DNA from 4 places in the Kitasatospora sp. NPDC088391 genome. Region 1 is predicted to be linked to each of the others. Evidence: riboswitches for the same ligand, from Rfam matches in the RefSeq annotation. Region 1 holds a riboswitch; each other region holds the start of a gene.

Region 1 (4,200 bases):
CCGCGTAGTCGGACTGGCCGGCGGCGTCGATCAGGAAGCCGTCGAAGACGGTGCCCTTGTCGCGGCCGAGCGCGTGCACGGCGATGCCGCCGGCGGCGTTGCCGTGCAGCACCGAGGCGCTGTAGTCGAAGTCGTTCAGGTAGGCGCCGTGCTCGATGCCCCAGCCCCCGTTGTGGTAGGCCACGAAGCGGCTGACGGTGTGGTGGTGCTCGGCGTTGAGCCAGACGAAGATGCCGTTCTCGAGGTTGTTGTGGGCCAGGCAGTTCTCGAAGGTCCAGACGCCCTCGCTGGTCTCCGGCCACTCGTAGCCGGAGGCGCCGGTGGCGCCCTGGACGCCGACGGCCACGCAGTCCCGGGCCGAGGAGCCGGTGCCCGCGCCGAGGCTGAAGCCGGTCAGCCGGTAGCCGCGCGGGTTGGGCTCGTAAACGGTGCGGGAGGCGACGCAGCCCTGGTAGGCGATGTCGTTGGACGGGCCCTGCGGGGTGCGGGTGTCGATCGGCCCGTCCCACCAGTAGGCGTCCTCCCAGGTCTGGTGGGAGATGCAGCCGCGGAAGGTGATGCCGTGCGCGGCGTGCGGCACGAAGGCGTGGCTGCCGGTGTCGCGGACCACCACGCCCTCGACCTCGGTGCCGCGCGAGCTGTCCAGCAGCATGTGGAAGTGCAGCCCGTAGCGGCCGAGCACCGGCTCGGTGACGGGCTTGCCGTTCCAGCTGTCCTTGCCGTTGGCGCGCGGGCCCATCCAGCGGATCGCGGTGTGCCGGACGTCGGCGGGGCGGCTGGAGGTGAGGTGGACGTGCGCCCGGCCCTGCTCGGTGCCCTCGACCCGGACGTTGCGGGTCAGGTTGAGCACCTCGGCGCCGAAGGCGGGGCCGCCGCCGACCGCGACCCGGGGGTGGGCGTACTTGAGCGGGGCGGTGAGCGTGACGGTGGTGCCGTCCACCCGCTGGACCGTCACCAGGTCGTAGGAGGTGGAGAAGCCGTCGGTGTCGGGCGCGGCGGTCGGGGTGACGGCGAGTTCGTCGCCGGGCTGCCAGCCGTCCGGGGCGGCGGCGAGCTTCAGCGTGACGTCGCCGGCCCGCAGGTCGGCGGCGGCCCGGACCCAGGCGGTGCGGGGGGCGCCGTCCAGCCGCAGGTAGCCCCGGCCGGTGACCCACAGGCCGGTGTCGCTGTCGACGACCGTCATGCCGCCGCCCTTGAAGCGGCGTTCGTCGACGTCCGGGAAGAGCAGGGTGTGGGCGTGGGCGTCGTCGGGGGCGAGCGCCAGGGTGCCGCGCACCTCGACGTTGCCGGAGCTGGCCAGGGTGAGCGAGCGGTCCTTGGCGAAGACCAGCGAGCCGGTGGCCTCAACCAGCAGCGAGCCGACCCGGGCGTCGGTGTCGAGCAGCACCTTGTCGGTGATCCGCACCGCGCTGCCCGGGGCCGGGACCTTGCCGCCCCAGCCCTTGGCGTCGGACCACTTGCGGCCGCCCTGGTCGACCGGCGGGGGCGGCTCGGTGGGCTGCGGGCTCGCGGAGGCGGGCGGCGGGGCGGCGGTGCCGTGCTGGTGGCCGGTCGGCGGGCCGCCGGGGTGGGGCCGGCCGGCGGCGGTCTCGTCGGCCCCGGCGAGCGACTGCCGCAGCACCGCCCCGCCGCCGACCGCCGTCACCGCCCCGACCGCCAGCCAGGTGAGCATCCGCCGCCGCTCGACCACCGGCCGCCGGTGCCGGCGGGGCGCCTGCTGTTCGTTGTCGCGCTGGTCCACGATCGCCGCCCTCCCGGGGCGCTGGGAACTCCGACTCGTCCGGGGGCAGCATAGGCAGAATCCCGGCCGGGAAGCGGCGTCTTCCGTTTCGCTTAAGCATCCTGACGTACCGTCAGTCTCCCGTTCGACACCCCGGTCCGGGCGGCCGGGCGGTGGCGGCGCCGGGCGGGCGGCGGCGCGGGCGGGGCGCGCCCGGGGCGCATTCGGGCGCGTGGGAATGCGGTGGGCGGAATTCGGACGTCCTCGGCCGGGCCGCCCCGGTGGCACCACCCGGGCCGGACAAAGCGAACCAAGTGCCCGAATCAGCCGGAGCAAAACCCATCGAAACCGAATATCGACCCACCGATTCTCATAATCACCCAAAACGGGCACAAGATCACCAATTGCCTGACGCCCGGCCAGCTCCCTTCGCAGATCTGCGAGTTCGGCGGGAATTCCTTGATCGTGAATTCCGCGCGCCGTGACGGTCGTCACAGGCATTTGCGAATTCCCTTTCCACCTGCTTAATCTCCTGCCCACGTTCGTGGACACACGGACCCAGCCCTCCCGGAACGCCGAGTCCTGCCGCCGGGTGGGTCGGCTCATGCGAAACGCACCGCGGCAGGGGCGGGGGAACCAGGTAGGTCGCCCGGGGACGGTCCAACGGACCGGCCCGGGGCTAGGGGTGAAGCCGTGCGCACCTGCGGGTGCCGCGCGGCCGGGCTGCTCCGGCCCGAATCCGACAGCTCACCTCGCAGGCGTGGGAGAGGAACGCTTCTTCATGCTGCCCATCAGTGCCAAGCGCGCCCGCCGCCTGATCGCGACCACCGGTGTGGTCGGCATCGGCCTCACCGTTCCCTGCCTGACCGCCAACACCGCCTCCGCCGCCTCCGTCTCCACCTGGGACAAGGTCGCGCAGTGCGAGTCCAGCGGCGACTGGTCGATCAACACCGGCAACGGCTTCTACGGCGGCCTGCAGTTCACCGCCTCCACCTGGTCCGAGTTCGGCGGCACCGCGTACGCCTCGCGCGCCGACCTGGCCTCCAAGGACCAGCAGATCACCGTCGCCGAGAAGGTGCTCGCCTCGCAGGGCCCCGGCGCCTGGCCGGTGTGCTCGATCCAGGCCGGCCTGACCAAGGGCGGCGGCGCCCCGCAGGTCGACGCCTCCGCCCCGAGCGGCACCAAGTCCTCGGGCACCCAGTCCTCGGGCGACGCCGCGAAGCCGCAGGCCCCGAAGTCCGAGACTCCGAAGTCGGGTTCCGGCTGGCAGCAGTCCCGGACCCAGAGCAAGCCGCAGGCCCAGCAGCAGCCCCAGCAGCAGGCCGCGAGCGCCTCGGCCGGCAGCTACACGGTGCAGGCCGGCGACTGGCTGTCCACCATCGCCCAGCGCGAGCACGTGGACGGCGGCTGGCAGGCGCTGTACGACCTGAACCGGTCCGTCCTCACCGAGGGCCCGGACATGATCTACCCGGGCCAGCAGCTGGCCCTCGGCAACGTCGCCGTCGCCGAGGCCCCGGCCCAGCAGTCGGCGCCCGCCACCAAGTCCCCGTCCTCGTCCTGGAACCGGGCCAAGTCCGCCCCGGGCACCTCCGCCGCGGCGAAGCCCGCCGCGCAGGAGACCAAGGCGTCCACCGGCACCGCCGTCAAGGCGACCGGCTCCAAGGCCGCGGCGATCGACTTCGCGCTCGGCAAGCTCGGCCAGGCCTACATCTACGGCGGCACCGGCAACGGCGGCTGGGACTGCTCGGGCCTGACCCAGGCCGCGTTCCGCCAGGCCGGCATCAGCCTGCCGCGGGTCGCCGCCGACCAGGCCGACTACGCGACCCGGGTCTCGCTGAACAACCTGCAGGCCGGCGACCTGCTGTTCTGGTCCAACAACGGCTCCAACTCGGGCGTCTACCACGTGGCGATCTACCTGGGCGACGGCAAGTACGTCGAGGCCGCGAACCCGCGCTCCGGCGTCCGCACCGAGACGATCGCCAACTGGGCGCCGGACTTCGCCGGCCGCGTCTGACCCCTCGCCCGGCCGCGCCCGACCCTTCGTCGGCGCACGGCACCCCCCCGTGGCACCGCTGCCCCCGGAGACCCTGGTCGGCTCCGGGGGCAGCGGCCTATGCTCGGCCGGACGACCCGCCGGGCCCGAGCCCGTCCGGCGGCGGCCCGACCCCGGAGCGCACCCATGGCGAAGCTGACCATCTCCCTCGACGCGGACCTCGCGCTGGAGGTGATGATGCGGGTCGGCGCGAGCAGCCCGCAGGACGCGGTCGAGCTGATCGTCCGCGACTACCTGGCCACCCGGGCCGGCACCGGGAACCCGCACCGGGGCGAGCGCTTCACCGGCCCCGCCGCGCCCGTCGAGGAGGGCTGAGCCCCGGGGCGCACCGGCGCGGCCGGCCCCGCATTACGGCGCAAGATCCTGAACTGTCAAGGAACTTACCGTCTAGTAAGTTTACTGGCGAGTACCTACCCTGGGCGGACCC
Region 2 (4,200 bases), on a different contig from region 1:
CGCCGCCCGCAGGGTCCGCACCGCGTGCACCGCCTCCGAGCCCTCCAGCCCGTACCCGCGCAGCACCGCGAACAGCACCCGCACCAACCGCTCCGCGGCGGCCTGCAGCTCGGCGTCCGGCTCGGGCGCCTGCGGCAGCGCGGCGTAGCGCCGGGGGTACGTCAGGGCGTAGTCGGCGTAGGCGGTGAGCAGGGCCCGGACCGCCTCGTCCCGGGACAGGCCGAGGACGGCGGCGGCCAGGTGCTCGGCGAGCTCCTCGGTGGTGCGGACGGCGATCAGCCGGCGCAGCTCGGGCAGGCCGCCGCTGACGTGCTTGTACAGCGAGGGGGTGGCCACCCCGGCCCGGGCGGCGACCGCGGCCAGCGTGAGGGCGGACTGCCCCTGGGCGTCGACCAGTTCGAGGGCGTGGTCCACCACCGCGGCGGTGGAGAGTCCGGCGCGGGGCATCAGCGGGCGTCCTCGTTCGGCTCGTTCGGCTCGTCGGTCTCGTTCGGCTCGCCGGCCAGGCCCGCCAGGAAGGGCAGCAGGGCGTCGGCGACCGCCCGCGGGTGGCTGGCCATCGGGTAGTGGCCGGCGTTGCCGATCATCACCTTGCGGCCGCGCAGCGCGGTGGCCTGCCGGTCCGCGATCAGCTCGGGCTTCGGGAAGTCGGGGTCCTTGTCGCCCATCAGCACCAGGGCCGGGACGTCCACCGCCGCGCACCAGCCGACCGGCGCCGAGTCGCCGCCCAGGTAGCCGCGCAGGGCGGCCTTGCGGGCGGGCTCGCGGAGCATCGCGGACAGGTCGGCCCGGTAGGCGTCGAAGTCGGCCGGGCGCTCGGTCGGGTAGTAGAACTTCTGCAGCGCGCCCCACAGGCCGGGGAAGGTCGCCACCAGCGGGCCGACCAGGCCGAACAGGGCCTTCTGGAAGCCGTTCAGCGGCAGGTTCTCGATGAACGCGTCGATCAGCACCACGCCGCCGGTGCGCTCGGGGGCCAGCGCGGCGGCCCGGACCACGGTGGCGCCGGTGTAGGAGCTGCCGACCAGCACCGCGCCGCGCAGGTCGAGGTGGGCGAGCAGGGCGACCAGGTCCTCGGCGATCGCGGCCGGGGTGTAGCTGTCGAACCCGGTCGAGGACTCGCCGAGGCCGCGCAGGTCCATGGTGACCACCCGGTGGCCCGCGGCGGTCAGCAGCGGGGCGAGGTGCCGGTAGGCGGAGCGCTTGTCGAGCATGCCGGGCAGCAGCACCACGGGGACGCCGGCGCCGGGGGTGTCGTCGTAGGCGATCCGGCCGCCGGTGACGTCGAGGTACCGGGTGGTGGTGCCGAGGGTGCTGTTCATCGCGGGCCTCCTGGGCGGGCGTCCGGTGCTCCGGGCCCTGGCGGTCCGGCTGCTTCCGATAGCCATAAAGCTAAGGCTAATAGCCTTAGCCGTCAACCCGCCGGCCGGGACCGGCCCGACTCGGCCCGACTCGGCGTGGCCCGGCGTGGCCCGGCCCGGCGGTCAGATTCCGTCCACCTTGAACGGGTCGTGCTCGGCGAGCAGCTTCTCCAGGCGGGCCTGGTCGACCCGGCTGGTGATCGCCCCCTCGTCCTGGCGGTCCCGGATCACCTTGGCCAGCGTGAACGCGGAGGTGATCAGGTAGAGCATTCCGACGGCGAGGAAGGCCCGCATCCAGGCGCTGACCGGCAGGTAGGCGATTCCGAGGGCGAGGGCGACGGCGGCCAGCGAGAAGGAGGCGACGGACTGCAGGTAGTAGGCGGCGGTGGTGCGCTGCGGCACGGGAGCGGTCATGGCCCCAGGGTCCCGCCGGGGCGGCGGCCGGTCGTGAGTACGGATACTCAACGGGCCCGTCACGATCCGTCATGGGCCACCTGGCGAACCATCACAAATCGCCCATAGGGCGTCAGAAAACTTTCATCGCCTCCCGGGAGGAGCTTGGAATCATGGGGTCCATAGGATTAACGTTTGATAACGCAGCGCGGTCGGCAACGCCGTATCCAAGCGGCACCGTGCGCCACGCCTAATCCCACGGGTCTGCCTCCGGGCGACCCGGGAGCCGGGGAACCACTTTCCACCGGGGTGAATCGGAACGGCCCCAGGGCCCGACCGTAGGAGACCTTCCACCTCCGAACCCGTCAGCTAACCCGGTCGGCGGCAGGGAAGGAAGGAGCACGCCTCCGTGGCGTCGACGTACCCCCAGAGCACCGGCACCAAGGTGCTCGACCACCCGACCGGCAACGAGGGCGCCCGGCACCGGCTGCCCCGCCAGTCCTCCCGCTCCAACGCACCCCTGCTCGGCGTGACCGCGGTGACCGCCGCCTTCGGAGCCACCGCCTTCGCCCAGGCCCCGGCCGCCGCCCCCGCCATCGTCAGCCCCGACGAGGCCTCGGACGGCCTGCTCGCCGCCGACCCCGGGCTGGCCCTCGCCGCCCGCATCCAGCAGCAGGCCGACGGCCAGCGCACCGCCGCCGACGAGTCCGCCCGGATCGCCGCCGCCAAGGACGCCGAGGCCAAGCGCGCCGCCCAGCAGGCCGAGGCCAAGCTCGCCTCGCACACCCTGCCGGTCGCCGACTACACGCTGAGCGCCGAGTTCGGGCAGGCCGGCGTGCACTGGTCCCGCCTGCACACCGGCCTCGACTTCGCCGCCCGCACCGGCACCCCCGTGGTCGCCATCGGCGCCGGCACCATCACCTCGGCCGGCTGGTCCGGCTCCTACGGCTACCGGATCATCCAGACCCTGCCCGACGGCACCGAGATCTGGTACTGCCACCTGTACCGGATCAGCGTCGCCACCGGGAAGGTCACCCCCGGCACCGTCCTCGGCTCCGTCGGCGCCACCGGCAACGTCACCGGCCCGCACCTCCACCTGGAGGTCCGCCCCGGCGGCGGCGCGCCGATCGACCCGCTGCCCTGGCTGCAGAAGCTCGGCCTCCAGCCGTAACCCCCGCGCTCCCGACGGCCGGGCGACGCCTCCGGGCGGACCCCGGCCGTCCGCACGCCCGGCCCCGTCCGCACCGGGCCCGCCGGTTCCGGCCCGTCAGTTCCGGCCGCCCCCGCGGCGGCCGAACGCGGCCAGGCCGAACAGCAGGCCGCCCGCCAGGAAGAACGGCTCGTAGAGGAAGGTCGCGAAGCGGGCCATCGTGTCCAGGTCCGCCACCGACTCGTGGCCGAACGCCAGGGCGGCCCAGTCCGGTATCGACGGCAGGGCGTGGAACACCAGCAGGGCGGCGGTGGCCCGGGCCGCGAGGAGCAGCCGAGCGGCCGGTATCCGGCCGGTCGGCGGCCGGAGCAGCGCCAGCGCCAGCGCGGCGGCCACCGCGCACATCGGCACCGCCGCGATGTCGATCACCAGCAGCGGGGTGTTGTCCAGCACCGACAGCTCGTCGGGCAGGCCGACCCGGCCGCCCAGCAGCCAGTACAGGTGCACCAGGGAGAACAGCGCCGACCAGCCCGCGGCGGCCAGGGCGGCGGCCCGGCGGACGGGAGCGGTCAGCGGGAGCCGGGGGAGCGGGGCGGCGACGGAGCGCGCGCCCGGAGCGGTCGTGGTGTCCATGCCCCAAGGATGCTCCCGCCCCCGGCCCCCACGGATCGTCCGTACGGCCACGGTTGATGGTCCGTCAGGTCGATCCGCGGGTCGTCCGACCGGCCGACCCACCCCGAGCCCACCCCGAGCCGGCGCTACCCCACCCGAGGTACGCCCCGGCCGGAACCGCACGTCACGGGGGCTCCGCGCCACCGGGGCCGCACCGCCGGGGTCAGTACTCCGCCGGGGTCAGTACTCCTCCGGCGCCAGGTCCGGGAACTCCTCCAGCAGCAGCCGGGCCAGCCCCGGCACCGTCCACTCCCCGCACAGGTCGATCGCGGCCTGCGCCACCGCCTCCTCGAACTGCTCGAACTCCCCGGCCAGTTCGGCCGGCATCGGCAGCCCGCGGGCGTTCAGCTCGGCCAGGTTCCGGTACGAGCGCGTCATCAGGCCCTGCTCCAGCAGCCGCCGCGCCCCGTCGGTGGACACCCCGACCAGCAGCGGCCGGCCCGGCTGGTCCCAGTTGCCGTCCCCGTCCAGGTCGGGGGCCCGGTCGAAGGCCGCGTGCCGCTCCTCCTCCGGCAGCTCCCGGAACGCCGCCAGCCACGCGCGGACCGCCGCCGGGTCGTCCGCCGGCACCCCGTCCGCGCGCAGCAGCAGCGCGTACAGCCGCGGCCAGGTCACCAGGTCGGCCCG
Region 3 (4,200 bases), on a different contig from region 1:
CGCACGCCGCGGAAACCGTTGAGGTCGGTCGCCACGTAGCCGGGGCAGCAGGCGTTGATCAGGATGTTCGTGCCGCTCAACTCCCGGGTGTACTGCAGCGTCACGGCGTTCAGGAAGGTCTTCGACGGCGCGTACGCCACGGCCACCGGGCCCGCCGTCCGGTCCGGGTCGGGCCCCGACTGCCGGGCCAGCGAGCCGACACTGCTCGACATGTTGACGATCCGGGGCGAGGCGGAGCGGCGCAGCAGCGGCAGCATCGCGTTGGTGACCCGGATGACGCCGATCACGTTGGTCTCCACGACCGCCCGGACGGTGGCGGGGTCGACGCCGGTGGGCTGCTGCGGCATCTCCCCGGCGACGGCCGCGTTGTTGACCAGCACGTCGAGGCCCCCGGCCCGGTCCTCGACCAGCCGGGCGGCGGCGGCCGCGCTCGCGTCGTCGGTGACGTCCAGCGGCACGCCGAAGGCGTCGATCCCGGCCGCGCGCAGCCGCTCCACCGCGTCCGCGCGGCGCCGGTCGTCGCGCGCGCCGACGCCGATGCTCCAGCCGAGGGCGCCCAGGCCCGCGGCGATCTCGTGGCCGATGCCCTTGTTCGCGCCGGTGACCAGCGCAATCGTTCGCTCGCTCATGGGGATCATGCTGCCCCCGGCCGCTGCGGGGCGTCCAAGACCGATCGGGTGGGCACCGATACCGTCGGGGTATCGGTGCGGGGTACCGTGGTCGGATGGAGACCCGGGAGCTGCGCTACTTCGTCGCCGTCGCCGAGGAGTTGCACTTCGGGCGGGCCGCGCAACGGCTCGGGATCTCGCAGCCGCCGCTGTCGCGGGCGATCCAGCAGCTCGAACGACGGCTCGGGGCCGCGCTGTTCGACCGGACGGGCCGCACCGTCACGCTGACCGGGGCCGGGTCGGTGCTGCTGGCCGAGGGCCGGGCGGCGCTCGACGCGGTCGACGCCGCCGAGCGGCGGACCAGGCGCGCCGCCCGCTCCGCGACCGGCGGTCCCGGCCTGGTCCTGGTCACCAAGGCGAGCGCGTCCAGCGAACTGCTGGCGGGGCTGCTCGCCGCGTACGCCGCCGAACCCGGCGCGGTCCCCGTCGACGTCATCCTGTGCGGCCCGGGCGAGCAGGAGCGGCTGCTGCGCGAGGGCCGGGCCGACGTGGCGCTGCTGCACCGGCCGTTCGACCCGGCGGCCGGACTCCGCGCCGAGGAACTCGGCACGGAGGGCCAGGTGGCGATCCTGCCCGCCGGGCACCCGCTCACCGCCCGGCCCCGGCTGCGGATGGCCGACCTCGCCGACCTTCCGGGCCTGCCGCTGCCCCGCTGGCCCCGCCCCGACGGCAGCTACCCGCCCGGCCCCGGCCCGGAGGTCCGCGACCACGCGCAGCTGCTCCAGCTCGTCGCCCTCGGCCGGGCCTGCGCGGTCTCGCCGGAGTCGTCCCGCACCCACCTGCACGGCGGCCTCGCCGCCGTCCCCCTCCTGGACGCCCCGCAGGTCACCACCGTGATCGCCTGGCCCCCGCACAGCCGCTCGGGGGCCGTCGCCGACCTCGTCCGGACCGCGACCCGCCTCCGGTGGGCCTAACCCGCCTTCCAGAAACGGACCGAGTCGATCGCGATGTCGGCCGAGGAGCCGACCGCCGGGGCGGCGCCGCCGAGTGAGGTCTCGGACTGCAGCACCCAGTGCATCGGGGTGTTCGGCACCCGCGAGGTGGAGTGGCCGACCAGCTTGCCGTCCAGGTAGAACTTCAGGTCGTTCGCCTGCCACTCGATCCGGCTGACGTGCCGGGCCCCGGCCACCGGGACACCGGTGTCGTACGCGTCCTGGTCGCCGCCGGACGTCGCGCCCTGGCGGTGCACGAACGCGCCGACGTCGCCGCACAGGTCGCCCTCGGGGAAGTCGACCTCACCGTCGCGCGGCCAGGTGTAGGAGTCCGGCCAGAGCAGCCACGCCACCTTGTACCCGGTCGCGCAGGTCGCCTTCCAGGTGACCTCGTAGGTGCCGTAGGTGGTGTTCTGCGGCAGCTTCGGCGTGGGAGCGGCCACCCAGGTGCCGGCGGCGTCCCGGTTGAGGTGGATGTTCAGCTGCCCGTCGGCGATCGACAGCGTCCGGGCCGGGTCGTACGTGCCGTTCTTCGAGGTGTCCTGCCAACCGGACGGGTACGCCCACCACTTGGCGTCCACCGCGGCCGGCAGCCCGGTGCAGTGGCTGGTCTGCAGCGGCCCGTCGGCGCGGCAGCCGGTCCAACTGCCGAGCGGCACCGAGGCGGAATCGAAGTCGTCCTGCCAGGTCGGCGCGGTGCCGGTCGGCGCGGGCGAGGTGGGCGAGGCGGTGGGCCGGGCGGTGGGCGTCGGGCTCACGAACGGCGAACCGGTCGGCAGCGGGGTCGCGGTCGGCGTCGGGTCGGGCGCCGCCGTGGTGGCGGCCGCGGTCGGGCTCGGGGCGCCCGGCGGGACGGTCGGCGTCGCGGACGGGGCCGCCGGGGTCGTCGGCAGCGGGGCGCCGGTGGCGGACGGCGCGGCGGTCGCCCAGCCGCGGTGCTTGGCCGGGCGGTGCTGCCCGGCGGCGTCGGCGGTGTCGGGGCCGGTCAGGGCGAACGTGGCGACGGCCAGGCCGGTCACGGCGGTCGCGGCGGCGACCCTGGCGGTCGTGGCAGGAAGGCGCATGGTGGGGGTCCTCGGCGACGCCTGCGAGGTGAGCTGTCGGGTTCGGGCCGCGCGAGTGGCCCGGCCGTCCGTGGAACGGCTTCACCCCGAGCCGCGACCACCCACGGGCACGCGGGGGCCGGGCGTACTGACCTGGTTCCCCCGCTCCCGTCCGCTCACTCTCTCGGTCTGCCGCTGCCGGGTGGACGGGACTCGGCGTCCCGGCGGCGGTGCCCACGGCTCGGCGGGCGTTGGAGCAGGCTAGCTTCCCGACGTGTATAAGACAATTATCGGCCCGCTCCCCTGCTCCCCGCTCCCCCGGACCGCCGACCAGGGCGGTGCGCCAGTGCTCCGACCGCAGATCGTGATCTTCATGGCCCCGGGCCGCTTGTCGCTGCCAGCGGCCGCTGCGAGCAGGGCTGCGGACAGTCTTCGGCTCTCGTCCCGGGCCAAGGGTCGACGTTGTGACCCACGGCCACCGGCCGTCCGCCGTCAGAGGGTGGCCGCACGCAGCACGATCAGGGCCACGGAGGCCAGGGCGAGGACCACCGCCGGGGACGCGCCCTTGCGGTCGCCGACGCGCAGGTGGAAGGCGACCGCACCGGCGAAATAGAGCGTCAGGCCGATCGCGGCGGCGATTCCGACGGGCCCCCACCGGAGTCCGGCGATCGCACCGGCCGCGCCCGCGATCTGGGCGCAGATCAGGAAAGCCATCATGCGCCGCGGGACTCCGAGGGTGGACATCTGCTCGGTGATGTGACGCGTCCTCAGCGACTTGGCCCCGGCCGATACCAGGAGGAGCGCCGACATGAACACGGTGACGACGGCGAGGGAGACGAACATGGCTGGAACCTCAATCGTGCGAGAGGCGAACAAGGGGCGTGCGCACCTCAATGACGATAGGGGGCCGTCAGGTACCTCCAGGTAACCTTCGGGGCATGAGCCTGCGACCCGGAATCGCCTTCCTCGCCGACTGTCCCGCTCTCCTGGCCATGGAGATCATCGCCAGCAAGTGGTCCATGGTCACGCTCTTCGCACTGACCGACGGCCCTTTGCGCCACGGCGAGTTGGTCGAGCTGAGCGGTGGCATTTCGCGCAAGGTCCTGACCCAGACGTTGCGTCGGCTCCAGGCCAACGGGCTGGTCGAACGGCACGCGTACGCCGAGGCGCCGCCGCGGGTGGAGTACGGCCTGACCGATCTCGGGCGAACCCTGGAGGAGCCCATCAGGATGCTCACCGCGTGGGCGCGGGAGAACGGCGAGGCGGTCGTCACCTTCCGGGAGGCGGCCGAGGCGGCCGAGGCGGCCAGGTCCGTCGAGGCGGATCGGGCGACCCCGGCGAAGACCCCTCCTGTCGCCGAGGACCCGGGCCGTTCCTGAGCGACAGAAGGGGCCGAACCTGGAAGACCCCGCCGTCGCCCCGCCATCAACTCGGTCTTCCGGAACAGCGGTCAAGAACGGCGGTCGGAGTACCGGTCCCCGGAGGACCCCGGAAGAAAATGCTCTCCGGATTCCCCTCCGCCGAACAGGCGACCGTGCAGCAGCCCGACCCGCTGCC
Region 4 (4,200 bases), on a different contig from region 1:
GACGGTGAGTCGAACCCGGGTCGGGTTCAGAGTCTCGACGGCGCTCTTCACGGTTAGGTCTCCTAGGGGGCTTGCGGTCAGAGGCGATAGGCGGTTGGGGCTGAAAATGCTGTCCGTACTACCGCCAGCGATCCATCCTACCGGTACCACGAAAGCGACTGTGCCCGGCACCGGGTGCAGGTCGGCCGCACGTCGGCCGCGGGTCGGCCGCAGGTGGGAGCTGCCCTCAACGACAACAGGGCCCCGCCGCCGGCGAGACCCTGCCGCACACGGTCGGGGTGACCGGATTCGAACCGACGGCCTTCCGCTCCCAAAGCGGACGCGCTACCAACCTGCGCCACACCCCGTGGTGCCGAGCAGAAGAGTACACGTCGGCCCGCCCCCTCCCGGGGCGATATCCGCGAGCCGACAACCCCGTAAGGAGTGTGCATTCCACCGACCCGACCAGGTACGCTTGCCCAGTCCCCGCCACCGCGCCGCGGTCCGGGTACGCCTGTGCGGGTGTAGCTCAATGGTAGAGCCCCAGTCTTCCAAACTGGTCACGCGAGTTCGATTCTCGTCACCCGCTCCACTCCCCCGACGGCCCCGAACTGCCCAGGCAGCCGGGGCCGTCGGCGTTCCCGGGCGCTTTCCCGCCCCTGCGCCGCCCCCTCCCCGCACCCTTCACGGCGCCTTGCCGGCCCCTCCCCCCGCCTGCTGCCCGACGACGGCCCGAGGGCCCCGCGCACGGGGAGTGTGCGCGGGGCCCTCGGGGGGTGGGGTTCGGGGTCAGACGTTGACGCCGTGGGCCGCCAGGTAGGCGACGGGGTCGATGTCGGAGCCGTAGTCCGGGGTGGTGCGGATCTCGAAGTGCAGGTGCGGGCCGGTGACGTTGCCGGTGGCGCCGGAGAGGCCGATCTGCTGGCCCGCCGTCACGGACTGGCCGGCCGAGACGGAGATCGAGGAGAGGTGGGCGTACTGGGCGTACTTGCCGTCGGCGAGCTTGATGACGACCTGGTTGCCGTAGGCACCGCCGTTGCCGGCGGAGACCACGGTGCCCGCGGCGATCGCCTTGAGGCTGGTGCCGGTGGAGACCGGGAAGTCGATGCCGGTGTGGTAGCCGCTGGACCAGTTGGAGCCGGCCACCTTGTAGCCGGTGGTGACGCTGCCCGGGGCCGGGGCGACGTAGCCCTTGGAGGTGCTCGCGGCCGGGGCCGTCTGCTGGGTCTTGGTCTGCGCCGGGGCCTGGGTCTGGGTCTGGGTCTGGACCTTGGCGGTGGTGCTCTTCGTCGTGGTCTTCGGCACGGCCGCGGTCTTGGCGGCGGCCGTGTCGGAGGAGGACGAGGAGGACGACGACGAGGCCGGGGCGGAACTCTTGGCCGGGGCCGGGGCCGGGGCCGGGGCGGCCGCCGCGGCCTGGCCGTTGACGGTGAGCTGCTGGCCGGGGCGGATCAGGTCCGGGTTGCCGCCGATGACCGAGCGGTTGTCCTGGTAGAGCTTCTGCCAGCCGCCGTCGACGTCCTGCGCGTCGGCGATCCGGGAGAGGGTGTCGCCCGAGGCGACCCGGTAGGTGTGCGAGGCGGCGGCCGGGGTGGCGGCCTGCTCGGCGGCGGGGGCGCCGACGGCGGTGTCGGCGACGGGGGTGGCGTCGACCGAGACGTGCGCCCACTGGCGGCCGCCGTCGTGGTGGTCGGCGGTGCCGTGCGCGGAGGCGGCGGAGACCGGGAGGCCGATCGCGGCACCGGCCACGCCGGTGGCGATGACGATGCGGGCGATGGTGGTCAGGCTCGGCTTGCGGTGCTTGCCCTGAGCGGACATGAAGCAGTTCCTCTCCGACGCCTGCGAGGTGAGCTGTCGGGTTCGGGCGAGAGTTGCCCGGCCGCGTCTCCGCGGCTTCACCCCAAGCCGGCCCCGTGCGTTCCGGGCCCGGCGTACTACCTGTGGTTCCCCCGCTCCTGCCGTGGCGTGGTGATCTGGTCGGCACCGGGCGACGGCAGGACTAGGCGTTCCGCTCGGTGGCCTGCCCGGTCAGTGGCCGGGCTGCGGTGGAAGCAAAACCCACAGGTCGGAAAGCTGGCAAGCGCCGAAAAGCCCCGTTCCCGTGATCGGGAAGGGGCTGACGGTCCGCCAGGTCACGCTCCGTCGGCCGGGCGGCCGCGCTGCGCGCACGGGATCATGACGGGTCGCCTACGAACCGGACACGGCGGGCGACATTGGCCACCGTGTGCGGTCGGGCGTTCACCTGGCGTGACGGGGCGGGTGACCCTGGTCACCCGCGGGCAGGCCGAACGGACGGCCCGGGGCACCCCGGCCGCCATGAGGCACTGCCTGTGGTTCTGCTCGAAGTCCTGCCCGGAGTCCTGCCCGGGGGCCGACGGTCCGTCAGCCCGCGATGCTGGCGATGGCCTTGGACACCGAGGCGAGGAACTGCTGGATCGGCCCGGCCATGGTCGACTGGCTGAGCATGAAGCCGAACAGGGCGGCCATGATGGCGTGCCCGGTCTTCAGCTGCTTGTTGCGGATGAAGATGGCGACGATGACGCCGAACAGGACAAGCGCGGAGACGGAGAAGGCCACCGGGACTCACTTCCTCGATTCGTGGCGGGGGTTCGGGTCGGAACCTTCGGGCGGAACCGACGGCGGTTCCAGGCGGAAACCGGCCCCTGCCCCCCGTGTCCCCACCACTCCATCCGGACTCAGTGTGGTCGTTCGTGCCTACTGCGTAAAGGACTTGCCCCGTCGCCCGACGCGTGAACCGGGGTGGTGGGACTGATTTTCGCCGACCGTGACGATAGCGGACGGGTTCTGACGGAGCGTCGGCGGGGCGGGCCGCCGCGCGGCCGCCGGGGCGCGGTCGGGGCATATCGGCAGGCAGATCCGGGAACCGCCCACCGTCGGGGCGGCGCCCGGGAATTGGCCGAAGATCAACGTCCGGGTTTGACACTCCGTGGACACCCGGCGCTCACCGGCTCTCCGCAATCCGGCCCTCCGCGCTCCGGCCCTCCGCGATCAGGGAGGCCGGCCGCGGCGTCCTCAGCCGCGCCAGACCAGCAGGACCGCACGGTCGTCGTTGACGTGCTTGGCGACGGTGTCGATCAGCCGGACCGCGGCGCCGGAGCGGCCGCCCGGCGGGGCGGTGGCGACCAGCCGGTCGGCCTCGCCCATCAGCCGGTCCATGCCCTCGCCGAGGTCGCGGCCGGGGATCTCCACCATGCCGTCGGTGCAGAGCATCAGCAGGTCGCCGGGGCCCAGGGTGCCGCGCACCCCTTCGAACTTGGCGCCGTCGTAGACGCCGAGCAGCGGGCCCTCGGCCTCCTTGACCTCCCAGTGGCCGGCCCCGGCGAGGCGGTGCATGCCGGGGAGGTGGCCGGCCGAGAGGAGTTCGTACTCGCCGGTGTCCAGGTCGAGCACCAGGTGGGCGGCGGTGGCGAAGCCCTCGGCCCAGTCCTGGCGGAGCAGGTAGCCGTTGGCGGCGGGCAGGAAGTCGTGGGCGGGCAGCGAGCCGAGCAGGCCGCCGAAGGCGCCGGAGAGCAGCAGGGCGCGGCTGCCCGCGTCCATGCCCTTGCCGGAGACGTCGGCGAGGACGGCTTCGAGCATCCGGCCGCCGGGGCCGGTGCGGGCGGCGACCATGAAGTCGCCGGAGAAGGACTGGCCGCCGGCCGGGCGGAGCGCGGTGTCGGTGTGCCAGCCGTCGGGCAGTCGGGGGGTCCGGCCCTGGACCCGGATGCGCTCGCGCAGGTCGAAGAGCATGGTGGAGCCGCCGCGCCAGGGCACGCCGACCCGACGGCGGAACTGGGCGACCAGCAGGCCGGCCACGCCGACGGCGCCGACCACCAGGGCGGCGCCGGGGGTGACGCCGTGGCCGTAGGCGTCGGGGGTGTCGGAGGCCAGCCGCTCGCCGGTGTGCACCAGGGACTCGGTGACCAGGCCGGCTGCGGCGACGGCGTACAGCAGGACCAGGGTGCCGGGGCGCAGCAGCAGGGCGCCGGCCAGCACCGGCAGCACCAGCGCGGTGGGCGGGGCCCAGTCGGGGGCGAGGATGTTCAGCAGGACCAGCAGCGGGACGGCCAGGGCGAGGGCGGCGAACGCCCACCAGTCGGCGCCGTCGCCGCGGAAGTAGTCGACCCCGGTGCGGCGCAGCCTGCGTCGGGCCCGGGACAGCGCCGCGCGCAGCCGGGCCGTCACGGGTTCGCGGGACGTCCTGCGGTCCCGGCCCGTCGC

What was found. A riboswitch is a leader RNA that binds a small molecule or an ion and turns the genes downstream of it on or off. The one in region 1 is predicted to bind cyclic di-AMP.
Region 2: another riboswitch for cyclic di-AMP. It lies ahead of ACIQBJ_RS08770 (M23 family metallopeptidase); the one in region 1 lies ahead of ACIQBJ_RS19205 (transglycosylase family protein).
Region 3: another riboswitch for cyclic di-AMP. It lies ahead of ACIQBJ_RS01795 (family 16 glycosylhydrolase); the one in region 1 lies ahead of ACIQBJ_RS19205 (transglycosylase family protein).
Region 4: another riboswitch for cyclic di-AMP. It lies ahead of ACIQBJ_RS19475 (peptidoglycan DD-metalloendopeptidase family protein); the one in region 1 lies ahead of ACIQBJ_RS19205 (transglycosylase family protein).

What each region holds. Positions count from the first base shown of each region.
Region 1 covers NZ_JBIVNB010000005.1:585,099-589,298, reverse strand. Annotated here, with positions in the region: gene ACIQBJ_RS19210 (hypothetical protein) at 1-1,741, opposite strand, end outside; cyclic di-AMP (ydaO/yuaA leader) riboswitch at 2,323-2,496, shown strand; gene ACIQBJ_RS19205 (transglycosylase family protein) at 2,502-3,734, shown strand; gene ACIQBJ_RS19200 (hypothetical protein) at 3,900-4,088, shown strand.
Region 2 covers NZ_JBIVNB010000003.1:20,250-24,449, reverse strand. Annotated here, with positions in the region: gene ACIQBJ_RS08785 (TetR/AcrR family transcriptional regulator) at 1-447, opposite strand, end outside; gene ACIQBJ_RS08780 (alpha/beta fold hydrolase) at 447-1,319, opposite strand; gene ACIQBJ_RS08775 (YiaA/YiaB family inner membrane protein) at 1,482-1,772, opposite strand; cyclic di-AMP (ydaO/yuaA leader) riboswitch at 1,989-2,150, shown strand; gene ACIQBJ_RS08770 (M23 family metallopeptidase) at 2,161-2,922, shown strand; gene ACIQBJ_RS08765 (DUF3995 domain-containing protein) at 3,019-3,534, opposite strand; gene ACIQBJ_RS08760 (hypothetical protein) at 3,754-4,200, opposite strand, start outside.
Region 3 covers NZ_JBIVNB010000001.1:422,762-426,961, forward strand. Annotated here, with positions in the region: gene ACIQBJ_RS01785 (SDR family NAD(P)-dependent oxidoreductase) at 1-629, opposite strand, end outside; gene ACIQBJ_RS01790 (LysR family transcriptional regulator) at 725-1,582, shown strand; gene ACIQBJ_RS01795 (family 16 glycosylhydrolase) at 1,579-2,664, opposite strand; cyclic di-AMP (ydaO/yuaA leader) riboswitch at 2,682-2,862, opposite strand; gene ACIQBJ_RS01800 (DoxX family protein) at 3,136-3,486, opposite strand; gene ACIQBJ_RS01805 (winged helix-turn-helix transcriptional regulator) at 3,582-4,022, shown strand.
Region 4 covers NZ_JBIVNB010000006.1:47,306-51,505, reverse strand. Annotated here, with positions in the region: gene tig (trigger factor) at 1-51, opposite strand, end outside; tRNA gene ACIQBJ_RS19485 (tRNA-Pro) at 274-347, opposite strand; tRNA gene ACIQBJ_RS19480 (tRNA-Gly) at 498-571, shown strand; gene ACIQBJ_RS19475 (peptidoglycan DD-metalloendopeptidase family protein) at 769-1,797, opposite strand; cyclic di-AMP (ydaO/yuaA leader) riboswitch at 1,803-1,955, opposite strand; gene ACIQBJ_RS19470 (hypothetical protein) at 2,362-2,556, opposite strand; gene ACIQBJ_RS19465 (PP2C family protein-serine/threonine phosphatase) at 3,013-4,200, opposite strand, start outside.